One region of the Staphylococcus sp. acrmy genome, then DNA from elsewhere that is predicted to be linked to it. Evidence: riboswitches for the same ligand, from Rfam matches in the RefSeq annotation. Region 1 holds a riboswitch; the other holds the start of a gene.
What was found. A riboswitch is a leader RNA that binds a small molecule or an ion and turns the genes downstream of it on or off. The one in region 1 is predicted to bind thiamine pyrophosphate.
Positions count from the first base shown of each region.

Region 1 (8,840 bases):
TACACTAATGGCGACGCAATATAGAGTGACGTTAAATGGTAATATTCATAATGATAAAGAGGTTCAAAAGAAGGCGAAGCATATTGAACAGGATATTAGAAAACATGCTAAGGTAGACTTCTTCAGAACCAATACGGTGAGCATGATAGCGGCAGATTATAGGGCGAATGGCGTATTGCTTCCACGAGAGAATAAATTTTATTCTATGGGGTTAAAAAGTGCCTTTCTTATTATTATGACGCAACATGATTACAATGAGCTGAATACTGAGAAAGTTCACTTGAAGCCTAATGAGATGGGATTAAGTAGTGATAGTTTATTATTTAAAAAGTTGAATAATGTGAAGCTAATGAATGAAACGTTCACTGCCAAACAACTGAATGGCCATAATTATTCATTACCTGTGCCTGGGTCCTTAACGATTGTGACACCAGATAGTACCAGTTATCAACATATTACAAACTACTATATGAATAAAGATAAAAACGATAATAAAGATGTAAGTGATATAACAAGTTCATTTATTCATTTTAATATTATGACGAAAGATACATCGCATTTCGATAAAGTGAGTGGTCAACTCAGTAAAAAATATATAGCACAAATTGAAAGTAAAAAAGGAACAGGCGCATCACTTTATGAGTTAAATGGTTGTTTAATATTTATTGGTGTCGTGGTATCTATCATTTTATTACTGGGTACATTTTTAATGATGTACTATAAAAATATTGCGGAAGGTTACGAAGACCGACGAAATTATCAAATTATGCAGAAGGTAGGTATTGAAGAAGAGAGAATCAAAGCAACGATTAATAACCAAATCATGTGGATTTTTATCTTACCTATTATTGTAGCAACGATTCATGTCGTCTTTGCCTCAAAAATGATTTTTAATACATTAGGCATTCTTAGTATTAATAATGTAGGGATTTTTGCGACAAGTTATATTGGGGTGATCGTCGCTGTCATCATTATTTATGCCATAATGTATTGGATTACATCTCGTATATATTATTTTATTGTGAATAGTTATTCTTAAATTTTTTATAAAAAATTAGTTATACTTTTTAAAAATAAGTGTAACCTAGTAAGCGGTAGGGTATGAAATAAAAAAAGGAGGCGTAAATATGGCTAATTACTCAAATGAGTACACAGCATCAGGAAATACACATCAACGTAAAGTTAAACGCACAATCGAACATATTCTTACATGGGTTGGCGTTGTACTACAAGCATTAGTTGCTATACTATTTTTACTTGCTAAACCATTTTTAGGCAATGACAGCTTTAGAGATCAAATGGTTAGAGAAGCTCAAAAACAAGGTGAACAAATATCTACAACTGATATTAACCAAGGTTTTGACGCATTAAGTGGTGTAATCAACTTCTTCACATGGGGTGCGATTATTCCATTAATTTTAGCAATTATCGGTGGTCTTTTAATCAGTAAAGCACCAAAAATTGCAGGTATTTTAATCCTTATTGCAGGCTTTATCACTCTAGCATCAAACTGGATTAGTGTTGTTTTATGGATTATTGCAGGTATCATGTTACTAGTAAGAAAAGGTAAGAAAAAAGATACTTACGATAACCACTATTACGCAAATGACAATAAATATGATGACCATAACCGTAATCATAATGATCGCGATTATGACAATCATAACCGTGCTTATGACGACCGTCATGACAATAACTTCGATGATCGTCGCAATAACGACTATAACGATCGTTATGACAATGACCATGACAATCGCCGTCATAATAACGATGGCCATGACTATAATGATAGATATGATGATCGCCATCAAGACGACCGTCTTAATGTAGATAATCATGACCGTCACGCTGAACGTGAAGATATTAATAATGGCTATCGTGATTCAAATCATCGTGATGACTTACATCGTTCTAATGATGATGACTTCCAACGTAAGAACAATGCAGATTGGACATCTGAAAAAGATCGCCATGATGTAAGTGACGAACATGATCACCGTGATAACAATGAATTAGGTAGAGATTTAGCAAATAATGAAGAACGTCATTATAATGATGCTGATCGTTCTCAAGGTTATGATGAAGATAATCATTTCCGTCGTAGCGATAGATATAATGATGACAATCATGAATTTGATAATACTAATGAACGTCAAGACCGTCACCGTGACAACAACTTCTTACAAGATGAAACTCAAAAATTAAAAGATAAAAAAGACAATGACCCTTATAAATACTAGTCATTGATATATTAAAAGTGGGACGATAACTCGCCCACTTTTTTTATTTATATTAGTATATACCAATACTCCGTATTGTTTAGCTCGCTTTTCTAGGGTGCCGTCTCAGCCTACCCCAAATTTTAATTTGGGGCCCCGGTCTTCTACTGGCACTGCTCCCTCAGAAGTCTCGCTCACAATACTACGTATATACAAATAATTTAACGTTATCATTTTTAAAGTAATAAAAATTCTCAAGTTATCTTATACATAAAGTTCATTAGATAAAATACTTTGTATTGCTAATATTTTTTATCATAGTTCTTGCTAAAAAAATAATTACAAAGGGAGATACTCGCCTTATTTATAAATAAGGCGAAGGTGCTCCTAAGTTAGCATCTTCGCCTTTACGTTAATTTCTATTATATGGATATGGATAAATGAATTGGATAAATGAATGTCTATTTGGATAATAGTGAATATCTATAATTTGTTTAATTAATCTAACCCCAAGTGTTCTCTCAGGGTATGACCTGAATACTCTGTACGATACAAACCGCGACGTTGTAATTCAGGCACAATCAGTTCTACAAAGTCTTCTAAACTATGGGGAAGTGAAGGTGGCATTAAATTGAAACCATCTGCCACACCTTCATTGAACCAATACTCCATTTCGTCAACAATCTCTTCTGGCGTACCAATAAGGGTTAAATGGCCACCGCCAGCATTTAAATAGCCCAATAATTCACGTACGGTAGGCTGTGTGTCATTAATCATTTCAAGTATTGTTTCATAGCGACCAACAGGCCCACTAAATTCTTCAACTGGTGGTAAGTCGGGAACAGGTTCATCGAGTTCCCACTGACTACAATCCTGTTGGACAAAGAAGCTAAGTTGTTTTAAAGCCGTTTCAACAGACAATAATCCATCGAGTTCTGCTTTCTTTTCTAAAGCTTCTTCATGTGCCCGACCGACATAAGTCACTAACCCGGGAAATACTTTAATATATCTAGGATTTACAGTGGTCTTAGCCATTTCAGCATCTAGGCGTTCACGGTAACGGCGTGCTTGTTTAATATTCCAAGATACTGAATAAACAGCATCGGCATATTTCGTTGCTAAAGCGATGCCTTGCTTTGAAGCACCTGCTTGCATTGCAACGGGTTTACCTTGTGGACTTTGTGGGGTCGTTAACGGTCCACGCACTTGGAAATATTTGCCTTTATGTTGAAGCGGTTGAATATTTGAATTATCTATCAATGTACCTTGTTCACGATTAGGTTGAAAATCATCCGTAGACCAAGATTCAAACAAACCGTTCATGACGTGAGCGAATTCGTCAGCCTTTTCATAACGGATAGAATGGTCGGGTAAAGCAGGCATGCTATGGTTCTGAGCTTCTAAATCGGTCATAGAGGTTACCAGATTCCAACCGACACGACCTCCAGTAATATGGTCGAGACTTAAGAGTTGGCGAGCAACCGTAAATGGATTTGAAAATGTGCTCGAAATGGTGGGTACTAAGCCAACATGTTGTGTTACTTGCGAAATTGCTGTTAAGTTAATCAGTGGATCAAACCAAAAGCTTGGCATAGTAGTAAAGCCAGGATTAAATGATTGGTTATCGGCGAAGAACACGACATCAAATAAGCCTTTCTCTGATAGTTGAGCAAGATGTTGATAATAGGTAACATCTCCAACGCGCTCAATACTCGAATCAGGGTGTTGCCAAGCGGCCTGGTGATGACCACAACCATAAATCAAAATACCTATGTGTAAATGATGATTATCTTTAGGCATAGCTACATAAACACTCCAATTTGAAATCAGTCGTCGTTCATTGGTGGATTAATTCATCGTTAAACCGCCATCAACTGTTATATTTTGACCAGTAATACCACTAGCTGCTTCTGTGCTTAAGTATGCGATTAAGTTAGCTAAGTCTTGAGGTGTCGTTACTTTGCGTAGTGGTGTAGTTTGTGCGATTAAATCAAATACTTCCGGCGTCGTGACTGCACTCGCATCTGTGGTCTTTAATAAGCCACCAGACACGAGATTAGCAGTGATACCGTATTGTCCTAATTCGGCTGCTACATTACGTGTGAAACCAATTAATCCAGCCTTAGCCGTCGTATATTCATGATAAGGTACGACAGGGTTTTGATATAAATTAGTACCAATACTAATGACACTACCAGCACCGCGTTCGATAAATTGAGGTATCACACTTTGCGTGACATTAAACGCAGCTTTCAAAGTGCCGTCAATTTGTTGTTGATAATCTTCCCAAGTAAGATCTTTAAACGCTTTTTGTGCAACCGGATCAAACTTGAAATTAACTAACGCATTATTTACAACGACATCAATTTGGCCAAAGTGGTCTGTCGCTTCTTTAACTAAACGTTCCACGTCTTCACGTTGTGTCACGTCAGCTTGAATAGCAATAGCCTTTTCACCAATCTCAGAAGCAATCCGTTCAGCCGCCTCCTTACTATTGTTGTAATTAATCACGACTTGGAAGCCTTGCTCAGCCAATGTTTTAACAATGGTCGCTCCTAAACCGCGACTACTTCCTGTTACTAATACTGTTCTAGCCATGTATACCGTACCTCCGTACATCTCATTTACAGTAAAAAAATACGCAACCTTCACTAGAGGAAAGTTGCGTAAATAGTAGATGTTATACGTCTATATAAAGAGTTGACAAATTTGTCACATCTCAATATTTATCTAAAATTTATCCCACACTTTCCTACGCTAGTACGATCTAGTTCAGGTTCAAAGGGTTTAGAGCTTTACTCTATCTCAGTTAAAAAACACCCCTAGTGCATATATTTATACTATAGTTACAATTTATAAGTTTTAATTTAATAAGTCAAGGCTATTTAGTTAAGTGTGCCAAAAGTTAAGACGATTTCAATTAATATAATTATATTAACTAATTTGATAATAAAAAGTATTTGCAATTATATAAGATAGAGCTTACGCTTATTCAATGATTTGATATGTTCGTATAGTTTATACTTTTTGAAAATGCAGTTCTTAACTTAATCAAAATAAATAGTAAAACAAGAAAGGAGGGATATGATGGCGTATACCATTGGACTAATACCGTCACCTGGCGTGGCGCATAAACTAGTAGATAAAGCAGTACCTAAAGTTCAAAAGCTCTTACACGAGCGTATCGATGACAATCAACAATGGAACTTTGAAAGCAAAGTAGACTTGTTAATCGGTTCGGCGGAAGATGTGTACGAAAGTATCGATAAAGCTACCGACATGAAAGAACGTTACGGTTGGGATTTTGTCATTAGTATTACTGACTTACCAAGTATCTCTAATAATAAAGTAGTGATTAGTGACTACACTAGTGAGAGTCAAGTGTCTATGCTTTCATTACCGTCACTAGGGTGGATAGATTTAGAACGTAAATTAGTGAATAGCATAGCCACTCTAGTCGAACAACTTTATAGTGACAATACGAAAGAGAGACCGAAAGTACATCCGCTAATTCGTCCAGAGGCTGTCGACCCAAGAGAAGACGAGAGTTCGAAGCGACGTTACATTAATCGTTTTTTAATTTTAGGATGGTTGCAACTCATTTTAGGATTAACCCGCTCTAATGAACCATGGAAGACCATCTTCAACTTTAAAAAGATTATCTCCGTTGCTTTTGCGACTGGGACATATGTGTCCATCTTCTCGATGCCTTGGGAATTAAGTGTGCAATATTCACCGCTTCGATTTATCATTCTAATGCTTACGGCAATTATAGGTATGGCTGCATGGTTGTTTTATGCGCATCAATTAGGTGAACGGAAGACTGCTAAATCACAACGTGTCTACCGTTATATTTATAATTCTACAACCGTGCTCACTTTAATCATTATTACGGTAATGAACTATGTGATTCTTTATATCTTGTTAGCAATCAGTATTTCATTATTTGTACCTGTGAGTTTATTCAATAGTTGGACGAGTGCGAACCCAGATTTCACTTTTCTAAATTATGTAAAATTATTATGGTTTGTAGCTTCATTAGGCTTATTAGCCGGCGCGATGGGGTCTACAGTTGAGAACGAGGAGAAGATACGCAAGATTACGTATTCCTATCGTCAATATCACCGTTATAAAGAAGCGGAAAAAGAAGAACGTCAATCAAAATCACAAGATGAAACACAACAAGAAGTGGCACAAACGGCTTCTAATAAGCAAGTAAAAGATGAAGAACAATATGAAGGTAAAAAACAAGACCATAGAGAGGAGGATGAATCATGAGTGAAGAAAAGACCATTGGCTTAGTAGTAGCGCCTGGCGTGACTGAAAAATTAGCCGAGAGTTTAGTGGACGATATCCCTAATATCTTATCTAAACAGAATAATAACCAACATGACTGGAAAGTCGACCTCGTGGTTGATCCTCTTACTGGTTATGCCGAATCTGTAGAGAAAATCTTTAAGAAAATACAAGATTATCACGATAAAAGACAATGGGATTATGTGGTGGCAGTCACAGACTTACCGATGTTTCATAACCATCGTGTATTAGCATTAGATATTAATAAGAAAAATGGTGCGGCTATCTTCTCATACCCAGCGTTTGGTTGGCGTCCTGTTAAAAATCGTTTTAAACGATCAATCGTAGCCATTATTAATGAGGTACATCACTCTGAAGAACGTCATGAAGAGTATGATGAAGATGATGACGCCAAATATGCGATTAATAAACAATTTCCATTATCAAAAATTGATAAAACAGAAGTGTATTTAGATGAAACGGAAAACTATCATTTGCGTTACTTATCCAATTCACGTTCTGCAGGCATGATCCGTTTAGTCAGTGGGATGACCTTTGCGAATAATCCATTAAATATGATGGCGAGTTTAAGTAATATTGTCGCTATCGCTTTTACCACTGGCGCATTTGGTCTTATTTTCACTACAATGTGGCAGATGAGTATGGAATTCTCAATGTGGCGTCTATTCGGTATTTCAGTGATTGCCGTTATCGGTATGTTGATATGGGTCATGCTATCTCATGAATTATGGGAATCCACTAAAAAAAGTAATAATAAACGACTCACATGGTTATACAATTTAACCACAGTGATGACCTTATTTGTTGCCATTATTATCTATTATATTATTCTCTACACGTTGTTCTTAATTGCGGAACTTGTGTTGTTACCGCCAGACTTTTTAGGACAACAGGTAGGATTGAAAAGAGCAGCCGGCTTTGATTTATATTTAAGTATCCCATGGTTTGCAGCATCGATTTCAACCGTAGCTGGTGCCATTGGTGCAGGTCTATTAAATGATCAACTCATTAAAGAAAGCACGTATGGTTATCGTCAACAAATGCGTTACCATAACCGTGATGAAGATTGAGAAAAAACTAACATCTAAGGTAAACGCCTGACTAGATGTTAGTTTTCTTTAGTTAAGTAGTATGATAGTCGGAATTCGAGTTGAGTTTTATTTTTTTCTAGTGAAAAATAACATTATTAAGATAGAAACTGCTAATAATATTTGAGAAAAAGCTATAGAAACATTAATGACTTTAAACATTATCAAAATATTAATAATCATAATGATGATGACGATTAGTAATAAAATCATCTCAAAACGATTTAATTTTTTACGATTATCTTTCATTAAGTTTCCTCCTTATAATTATGTTGGAATACAAAATAATAAATTTGATTACATGAACCTGTACTTAATGCTAGTATAGGTTTTTTCTATAAACTATAAAATTACTTCGAGGTCATTTAGTTAAACCTTCACATTAAATAAGGAACTTTGTCAAAACGCCTTGACTTTCCATTTAAAAATGGTAAAGTATTAACATATTATTCTGACAATTCTGATAGGATTTGTTTAATAAATTTGTGAACAGTGAGGGGGAATCATAAGTTTATGTCAGTACAGAAAATTACGTATGAGAACTTTGAGAGCGACCCTTTCATCGATTCTATAACAGGTAACGACGCAACTAAAGGGGCCTATGAAATTCTAGATTGGGCTTATAGCACATATGGTGATTCCATCGTTTATTCATGTAGTTTTGGCGCAGAGAGTATGGTACTTATTGATTTGATTTCTCAAATTAAACCAGATGCTCAAATTGTATTTCTAGATACTGATTTACATTTTCAAGAAACTTATGATCTAATCGATAGAGTAAAGGAAAAGTATCCACAACTTCGCATCGAGATGAAGAAGCCAGATTTAACGCTAGAAGAACAAGCTGAGAAATATAATCCAGCTTTATGGAAGAATGACCCGAACCAATGCTGTTATATTAGAAAGATTAAACCATTAGAAGAAGTCTTAGGCGGGGCAGTCGCTTGGGTTTCTGGATTACGTCGTGCGCAGTCGCCTACACGTGCTAATACAAACTTTATTAATAAAGATGAGCGTTTTAAATCGATTAAAGTGTGTCCGTTAATTTATTGGACGGAGGATGAAGTGTGGGATTATATTAAGCAACACGAGTTGCCTTATAATACGTTACACGATCAACATTACCCAAGCATCGGTTGTATTCCATGTACATCTCCTGTATTTGATTCAAGTGATTCTAGAGCAGGACGTTGGTCTAATTTTGAAAAGACAGAAT
Region 1 covers NZ_JALCVE010000001.1:126,816-135,655, reverse strand. The annotation lists gene FH144_RS00620 (FtsX-like permease family protein) at 1-1,039, shown strand, start outside; gene FH144_RS00615 (DUF4064 domain-containing protein) at 1,128-2,240, shown strand; gene FH144_RS00610 (LLM class flavin-dependent oxidoreductase) at 2,718-4,019, opposite strand; gene FH144_RS00605 (3-oxoacyl-ACP reductase) at 4,068-4,817, opposite strand; TPP riboswitch at 4,952-5,053, opposite strand; gene FH144_RS00600 (5,10-methylene-tetrahydrofolate dehydrogenase) at 5,307-6,497, shown strand; gene FH144_RS00595 (5,10-methylene-tetrahydrofolate dehydrogenase) at 6,494-7,606, shown strand; gene FH144_RS00590 (hypothetical protein) at 7,694-7,873, opposite strand; gene FH144_RS00585 (phosphoadenylyl-sulfate reductase) at 8,138-8,840, shown strand, end outside.

Region 2 (8,840 bases), 150 kb from region 1:
CTCGAGATGTTGGGATTGATATCCTTTGGTTTTTCTTATTGCGTGTAATGGCAATTGGTTTATCTCTACTAATGGGAGTTGTATACGGTCAATCACAGTCTGCCAATGATAAAGCATTAATGAAGAATTTAGAACGCATTGATCATCTAACCCCATCAATTATTATCGCCTTAATCGTTTTCTTTATAGCGATTACTTTTGTCGGACCATATTTAGAAGAACACACTTTCCGAGGCATTTTCAAAGAAACTATCTTTAAAAGAGGCGCATTCGTGTTGCCATTCATTCTATCATCGGCCATCTTCTCTATTAATCATGCTTCAGTAAATATTATCGGCTTCTTGATGTATATGTTAATGGGCATGGGCATGTATATGGCCTATCAACGTCGTGGTAGCTTGAAAGATAGTATTCTTGTACATATGCTTAATAACGCTTCAGCTAGCATTACCATGATTCTTGGACTAATTTATATTATTTTGAAATAAAGGTTCATTTCTACATAATTTTCAAAAAGATATTAAATTTATACATTTTATTGTTAAAAACAGTTTTAAAACAAAACAAACGGGTAAAACAAGCTAGATACATAAATTAAGTATCTATTTGGGATAACTTGGCATTATTTATAATGTGCCGGAGAATATATACTCTTTTCTTTTTCAAATTAGTTTGTACTAGACTTAGACTTCCTTAAATTTAGAGTACATTTATCAATCACCAACATTCCATACAATAAAATGTAACCCTGTCATACATTTTATTAAAACCCAAACATTTGTATATTCCCAAAAAAGGCTTTATGGCCAATACACTTATAGTCCTCCCAATGCTATAAGTGTATTTTTTATTTGGGAAAATAGTACAATCGCTTGTCTCAATTATTAACTTTTCAAATAAATTTACAACAAACATACATGATAAGATAAAAGAGAGTTCGATAACTAATTATTGGAGTGGTGATGAATCATGAAGCTACTAATATATGGACTAAATTTGCTCAACTATTTAATAGCAATAACGCTCGTACTTTATAACTTACATAACCTATCTCAAGTTGGTCTCGACATTTGCGTGTACTTTCTCATTGCTAGTTTTATTCTATTAGTCTGCTCACTTATCATTTATTTTCCAGCCAAAAATAATACGCTCTTAGTCAGTTTCTTTATAAATCTCTTTAATCTAGCCATTCTATTTCCAATAATGTTATTGCTATTGTTTTAATACTTTTTAACTTTAATTTCTATATCAGTTTCATCTATGCTATGTTATAAATAGGTAAAACAAGTCACTAGGGGGGCAATATTAATTGCTGAGAGAAAGTAAACCTTTCAACCCTTGAACCTGTTGGTTAGTACCAACGTAGGAAAGTGAAAATATATTTATGCATTTCTTTCAACATTCACTTTTTTACGGAAAACTGTTTATTGGAGGAATTTTTTTATGGAAAAATTAGTAGTCGGTTTAGAATGGTTTTTAAATCCTGATCATTTACCATTAATTTTAGGTATTGAAAAAGGTTGGTTTAAAGAACACGACTTAGAGATTGAAATGATAGAACCTGAAAAACATTTTGATGCATTAGAAGAAATTGAAAATGGTTCAATGGATATCGCCATTACTGAACCTATCCATTTAGTAGAAGATAAAGCAAGCAACCAAAATGTAGTAGGATTCGCTAGATACTTACATACGAATGGTGGCGTAATGTACAACAAAGATAAAGGCATTACAACACCTAAAGATTTAGTTGGCAAACGTCTCCAATATCCTGGTGCACCTGGTTTAGGTGGCATTGCTATCGCCAAAACGATGATTGAAGCTGATGGCGTAGAGTATAAAGACGGTGATATTACGCCAGTTAACAATAGCTTTTATCACACCGACGCTTTACTAAATGATAAAGCCGATGCTGCTACACTTATCTTTGAAAATTTTGAAATATTAGAAGCAAGAAGTAAAGGCCTTAACGTAGATTATTTCGCTTTAAAAGATTACAACGTACCAGACTTTTGCCAATTAATTTTTATTACTACGCCTAATAAATTAGATACAGAAAGTACTAAAATCAAACGATTTATCAAAGTCATTCAAAAAGCAATTCAGTACATCAATACAAACCTTGAAGACGCAATTAACATCTATGCCCAATACACACAAACAGATATAAATAACCAATTAAATAAAGATACCATCGAAGCCACAACAAAATGCTTCACAAATGATTTATCAATAAGCGACGATTTCTACAACGACCTACAATTGTGGCTAAAAGAAACCGGAAAAATTCAACAAACTATCAACCCAAAAGATTATTTTACAAACCGTTTGTTATTTAGTAGACACGATTGATATGTGATGATTATGTTAATATTATATTGAATAAAATAATTTTATAAGTTAAATATTACTTTTTGAGTTTGACAGACATTGAAACTTAACCTAGTATTAAATTAGCATTATAAATAAAAAAACCAACTTGTAAATTACAAGTTGGAATCATACACCATAGCTAGAATATAGAGTATGAAATCTCTATTTTTCTTACTAGTTTATTTAACCCTTTTATTACTGCCAATAATAAAGGGTTATTTTTTATTGAGTTTTCCAAAAAATATAGTCATTGCTAAAGATAAAAATACATTTAAAGTAATAAAAACTTCAAAGTTTATATTAAATATGCAAATAAACAGTAATAATCACCTCCTACATAAGTAAGAAATGATTACTCTGGCTATGAATTACTTTAATTGTACTTAAATCTTACAATAATTAAAAGCCACTATTTAGTGACAAAAGTTCGTAAAAACTTTCAAAGTCGCGCTATTCCAGGCTTAAAATAATCTAAAAATTTTATTTTAGTATTTCGAGCGTTTTTTATTGACTTTATCTCCTAATTAGGATTGATAACAATTTACTATAATCGTCTCTTACAATCACCATTTTAAGTATTATAATTACCAAAAAAGAGTAATAATAAGATTTTATATCATCCTTTATTTTATTGTCATATGATTTATTTTTTAGATAAATATGCAAAATAAGTTAACTTAAATTTAAAAGCTACTAAACACGAATATTTCTAAATAAGTCTAACTGATTATAAATACGTAGTTCACATCTATTAACTATTCCTAACTTTCATAAATCTATACTTTATATTAAATTTAAAAGACCCTCTTTTGTAATACAAAATTTGTAAGTATATTACATAAGAGAGCCTTAATAGTTATTCTATTACTTTTTTTAATTAAGAAATTATTTTTATTACTAAACTATTCCTTGATTTTTATCATAAACACTTTCTACAAACGCAATAATTTCAGCATCATCAGGCCCTTTTCTTTGCTCATATACCTCAATTAATAAATTATTATATAGTTCTTTAATAAAGTCTCTATGTGAGTTTGCAGCATACATTAATTTTAAAATTTTATTGAAGTCTTTATTTAAAAATGTTTTATTAATTATATACTCAAATTCTTCTTTACTCACACTACTCATTATTACAACCTCAATAAACTCTTCTTTTGCAATTCTAATCATTTGAACAGCATCATCTTCAACAAAGTTATCCATAATTTTTTTTACTGCCATTGTTGAAATAGCTCCTCCAATAGTTGCCCCAATAACTGTACCAATCCCTGGTAAAAATGAGGTTCCCAAAGCTGCTCCCCCAGCTAATCCACCTAAAGATCCAGCGCTTGTGGCTACTGTATTTTTTACAAGCTGTTTATAAGAAATTCTTCCTTTTAATATATTATAAACATCTGGCCCAAACGTCACAGCAACATTTATAGCTATCAAAGTTCCTCCGGTCACCATTTTTGTAGCGTTTTTAGAAGAATTTTTAGCAAACTTATTAACCACTTTTGTATTAATTAACGCTTGTCCTAATTTTTTTCCTGCCTGACTACCAGCAAATTGAGAAGCAATCATAAAAGTAAAACCGCTATAAGCAATAGGCTTTATGAATGAAATACTAGCTTTTTTAAAAGATTCCTTAGAGTCTAAGCCAGAGGTTCTACATGTCCAATACATCCATACACCTGAGACTATCGATCCAGGAATTGCCGTACTTGCCCCGTGTATAAAATCAATACCTGCAGAGTATTTAATCTTTTGTGCTAACGTTACAGTTTTTTTATTTCCTTGTGAGTCTATATAAACTGAATGTTTTTTACTATCAAATATACTTGTTTGAGCAATTTGTGCTTGATTGTAAGTTAAAGCACCTTTTTTTATATATTTATGTGCATTGTTAGGATTATTTTCATGGGGGACAGCCCCACCTTCTATTTTTCTCTTCATTTCTTTTATTGCTTCCGAATATTGATCTTTTGGAACCTCTAAAATCATCATTTTTTTCTTGTATATGTATTTAGCAGTTTGATGTTTATCTACAGTGTGGAACGCTGAATTCACACTAGCTTTAGCATTTTTACAATATTTTGTTTGAATGAATTTACCGTTTACAGCTCTATCTGGACCATTTTTTTTATTCTTATGACCGAAACCTTCAGCATTTTTCATTTTTAATTTATCAAACGCCGTTCCCGCATGTTCTCCAGCCACACCATAACCTTTGGCTTTTACTCGTTCACCAGTTGTTTTATCAGTTCTCTCACTAAATCTAGCGTTAATTTGAGACCTATTCAAGTCTTCATTCATTTGCAAACTAACATTTGCAAACTGAGCATTACTCATTGAATTTGAAATATTATTAATATCTAAGTTATCTTTAATATTCTCAAATATTTTCTCTAATTCTTTAGTTTGTTTATTTTCTTCAACTTCAGTTTCTGTAAATGCTTTATTTTTTAACGCTTCATTTACAATTTTAGACCACCCTGATTCAATAACAAAATTTATTTTATTTGCTAACGACTCTGGTAAATTTCTAACTATCATATTAGGACGTTCGTAATATAATAGATAAGATGTTTTTCCAAATCTATATTGCTTATATAAATTTTGAAATGGAATGCTAACTTTTTCATTTGTGTATTTTTCTTTCTTATCTTCTTTATTTTTATTTTTTATTTGTCTATTTAATACAATTTCGTTTGTAGTTATTAAATATCCATACTCCATAAACTTCATTTCATTTTTTGCTGGTTTCGCATTATATATAATAGGATAAACATCTTCAGATATATTTTGTTCAGTCCCCATGTTAAAATATTCTGCTCTGTTTATAGGAATATTTTCACCAATCATATCGCTCTCTATAGCCATACTTTCAATCTCACTACTAAATTCAATAGTATTATCTACTACTATATCCCCTTTTTTCCAATCAGAGATATTTTTTCTCTGTAAAAACAAAAGTATAGCTACAACGATGAAAACCAAAATTATTGATACTTTAAAACCGAGAAATAGAATAGTATAAAATAAAATATTTAATAATATAATACTTCCAATTGCTAAACCTATTGATTGTGCCAAAGACAATTTAATTTTCTTATAAAAAAATGCACTTAACCCTATAATTATTAAAAATCCCAAAAATTCCATATACCGTCTCCTATAAAGCTTCTATTTTAAAAAACACTATATAATTATATTTTAATTAAATTTTTATTTCTACAACAAATTGTGCACATTTTTTATTTAATTTATGTATTTGTAGTTTCAAAATTGTATCTATAATTAATCTTTGATAATAAATCTAATAAGTAATATTAAGTTGAAAGCTTGTGGTAAAAATTGAATTTTTTTACATAGAATTGAATTAAAAAAGGAATTCCTACGTTATATAGAAATTCCTTTACGATGTATTAAATTCACATTATTGAGGTCTAGCGTTACGTTTCATTTTCACGTATTGAGAAATACTATATAACGCGATACCAACCCAAATGAATATAAACGTAATCAATTGATGAATATCGAATGGTTCTTTAAAGGCGAAGATGCCTAGGATAAATATTAGCGTTGGGCTGACGTATTGAATAAAGCCAGTTAATGATAGTGGGATACGTTTAGCACCTGCTGAGAATAAGATCAGTGGCACTGCCGTAATCATCCCTGAAAATAGAAGCCAGAAACTATCCATATTTATACCTACTGAACTTTGACTCGTTTGCCATAAGTAAGCCATGTAAATAAGACCCGTCGGTGCAGTAACGATACATTCTATTGCGATACTACTCATCGCTTCAACTCGCACTAATTTTTTAAGCAAACCATAAATACCAAATGAAAATGCTAGCATTAGTGAAATAAACGGAAACTCGCCGACACGAATGGTCATGTAGACTACGCCCACCATCGCAAAGATAATAGCCAACGTTTCAAACTTATTAAATCTCTCTTTTAGGAAAATGAACGCCAATAGAATACTTACTAATGGGTTAATGTAATAACCTAAACTTGCCTGTAGCACATGTCCATTTGACACTGCCCATATGAATGTTCCCCAGTTTATCGTAATAACGTACCCCGCAATGATAATCACGATAAGTTGTATCGGATGTGAAACTAAATTTGTTATGTCTCGCTTAAATGTGTTCGTTTTCTTCAAAATGAAAATCATGAGCACCATAAAAATCATTGATAACACGATACGATAGGCAAGAATTTCAAACGCACTTATTCCCCCTATTAATTTCCAATAAATAGGAAGAACTCCCCATAATAAATGCGCACCTAACGCAAACAAGACTCCTTTTTTAAATTCAGTATTAGAATCCATAACCACACCTCCCAATTGTATTTCCATGGAAATAAAGTATTAAGATTATCGTACCAATAGTTACAACAATTGGATACATGTAAGTCCTACAAAATTAGAATTCTTGTTTATTTTAAGCTGAATTTCCCTGATTTTAGACACCCTGCACTATACAGCCACACAACCCGAAGCCTAACCTATAACATTTCCAACTGGTTACTATCCTCTTTACAAAATATGATCTTAAATTAAAGAAAACACAAAAAAACAGTGGCTCTTACCCCACTGTTTAAAAGTATTTATCTTTTATCCTCCAAAGAATAAATCGATGAAGTCTCTTTTTCTATTTGCACTTTCTTTATAGAACTCAGTATAACCACAATTTTTACATGTTATGGTTTTAAAGTTATTGTGCTGTAAATCTAATAATTTTGAGATTCCTGAACCTGTAGCTGATAACGTACCTTCTTCAACTTCAGTATGTCCACACTTAATACAACCTGTATCTTGTGTCTCTGACATATACCTCACTCCTTAAATATTTACTTATTTATTATTTAACCTATTTATCCTTTAAATAATCGTTCATTTCTTAAATAATGACCTCACGCCACAACGAATGTAGTTGAGCGACTCCTAGTGGAATAGAAAGTGCCGAGTGACCACAGGCACGAGCCTTTCCCACAGGAACGCGTCTCAACGAAAGTGAGTCCCTACCTACCACTTTGCTAAAAATAGCATCACTCAAACACCACAACAATAATATAGAGAATTACTCGAATAACCTCCCACGTCACAACGAACGCAGTTGAGCGACTCCTAGTGGAATAGAAAGTGCCGAGTGACTACAGGCACGAGCCTTTCCCACAGGAACGCGTCTCAACGAAAGTGAGTCCCTACCTACCACTTGTCATCCACGCCATCCTTCTCTTGCCATCCAATAACCACCTTCATCGTCACCATTTTTACACTCCTCTTGCTCCCTACGCCATCCTCATTTTCAATAAAAATAACCAACACAGACATTAATTTAGAATACTTCTAGTTATACATACTCTTGTCACATTTATTGTGACAAAGTCGCATTTTCTTTATGTTGTAGACGCTTTCTCTCCCCCTTACAATAAAGACACACAATAATAATAAAAAAAGAGGTGTAGTTATGGCTCAGACAGAAACACAAGAGAAAAAAGGTCTCGGCCGTAAAGTCCAAGCGTTTGGTTCATTCCTTAGTAGTATGATCATGCCAAACATCGGTGCGTTCATCGCATGGGGCTTTATCGCTGCGATTTTCATAGATAATGGTTGGTTCCCTAATAAAGAACTTTCTCAATTAGCAAGACCAATGATCACATACTTAATTCCATTACTTATCGCATTCAGTGGTGGCCGCTTAATCCACGACCTACGTGGTGGTATCGTTGCCGCGACAGCAACTATGGGGGTTATCGTTGCATTACCAGATACACCAATGTTACTTGGCGCAATGATTATGGGTCCTTTAGTAGGTTGGTTAATGAAGAAAATCGACCAATTCCTACAACCTAGAACACCACAAGGCTTTGAAATGTTATTCAACAACTTCTCAGCAGGTATTCTAGCATTTATTATGACAATCCTTGGCTTCAAAATCTTGGCGCCAATCATGCAATTCATTATGCATATCTTATCAGTGGCAGTTGAATTCTTAGTTCACCTTCACTTATTACCATTAGTAAGTATCATCGTAGAACCAGCTAAAATCGTGTTCTTAAACAACGCAATCAACCATGGTGTGTTCACACCACTTGGTACAGACCAAGCAGCACAAGTTGGTCAATCAATCTTATTCACAATCGAATCTAACCCTGGTCCAGGTTTAGGTATCTTATTGGCTTACATGATTTTCGGAAAAGGCACAGCCAAAGCAACTTCATATGGTGCAGGTATCATCCACTTCTTAGGTGGTATTCACGAAATCTACTTCCCATATGTATTAATGCGTCCGTTATTATTCTTAGCAGTTATTTTAGGTGGTATGACTGGCGTTGCTACTTACCAAGCAACAGGCTTTGGATTCAAGAGCCCAGCTTCACCTGGTTCATTCATCGTGTATTGCTTAAACGCACCTAGAGGCGAATTCTTACACATGTTATTAGGTGTTATCTTAGCAACAATCGTT
Region 2 covers NZ_JALCVE010000001.1:275,756-284,595, forward strand. The annotation lists gene FH144_RS01355 (CPBP family intramembrane glutamic endopeptidase) at 1-488, shown strand, start outside; TPP riboswitch at 1,284-1,386, shown strand; gene FH144_RS01360 (ABC transporter substrate-binding protein) at 1,444-2,352, shown strand; gene FH144_RS01365 (hypothetical protein) at 3,271-5,520, opposite strand; gene rarD (EamA family transporter RarD) at 5,795-6,700, opposite strand; gene FH144_RS01375 (zinc ribbon domain-containing protein) at 6,986-7,201, opposite strand; gene FH144_RS01380 (PTS mannitol transporter subunit IIBC) at 7,842-8,840, shown strand, end outside.
Region 2: it holds a riboswitch for thiamine pyrophosphate, as region 1 does, so the genes downstream of both, FH144_RS01360 (ABC transporter substrate-binding protein) here and FH144_RS00605 (3-oxoacyl-ACP reductase) in region 1, are expected to answer to the same signal.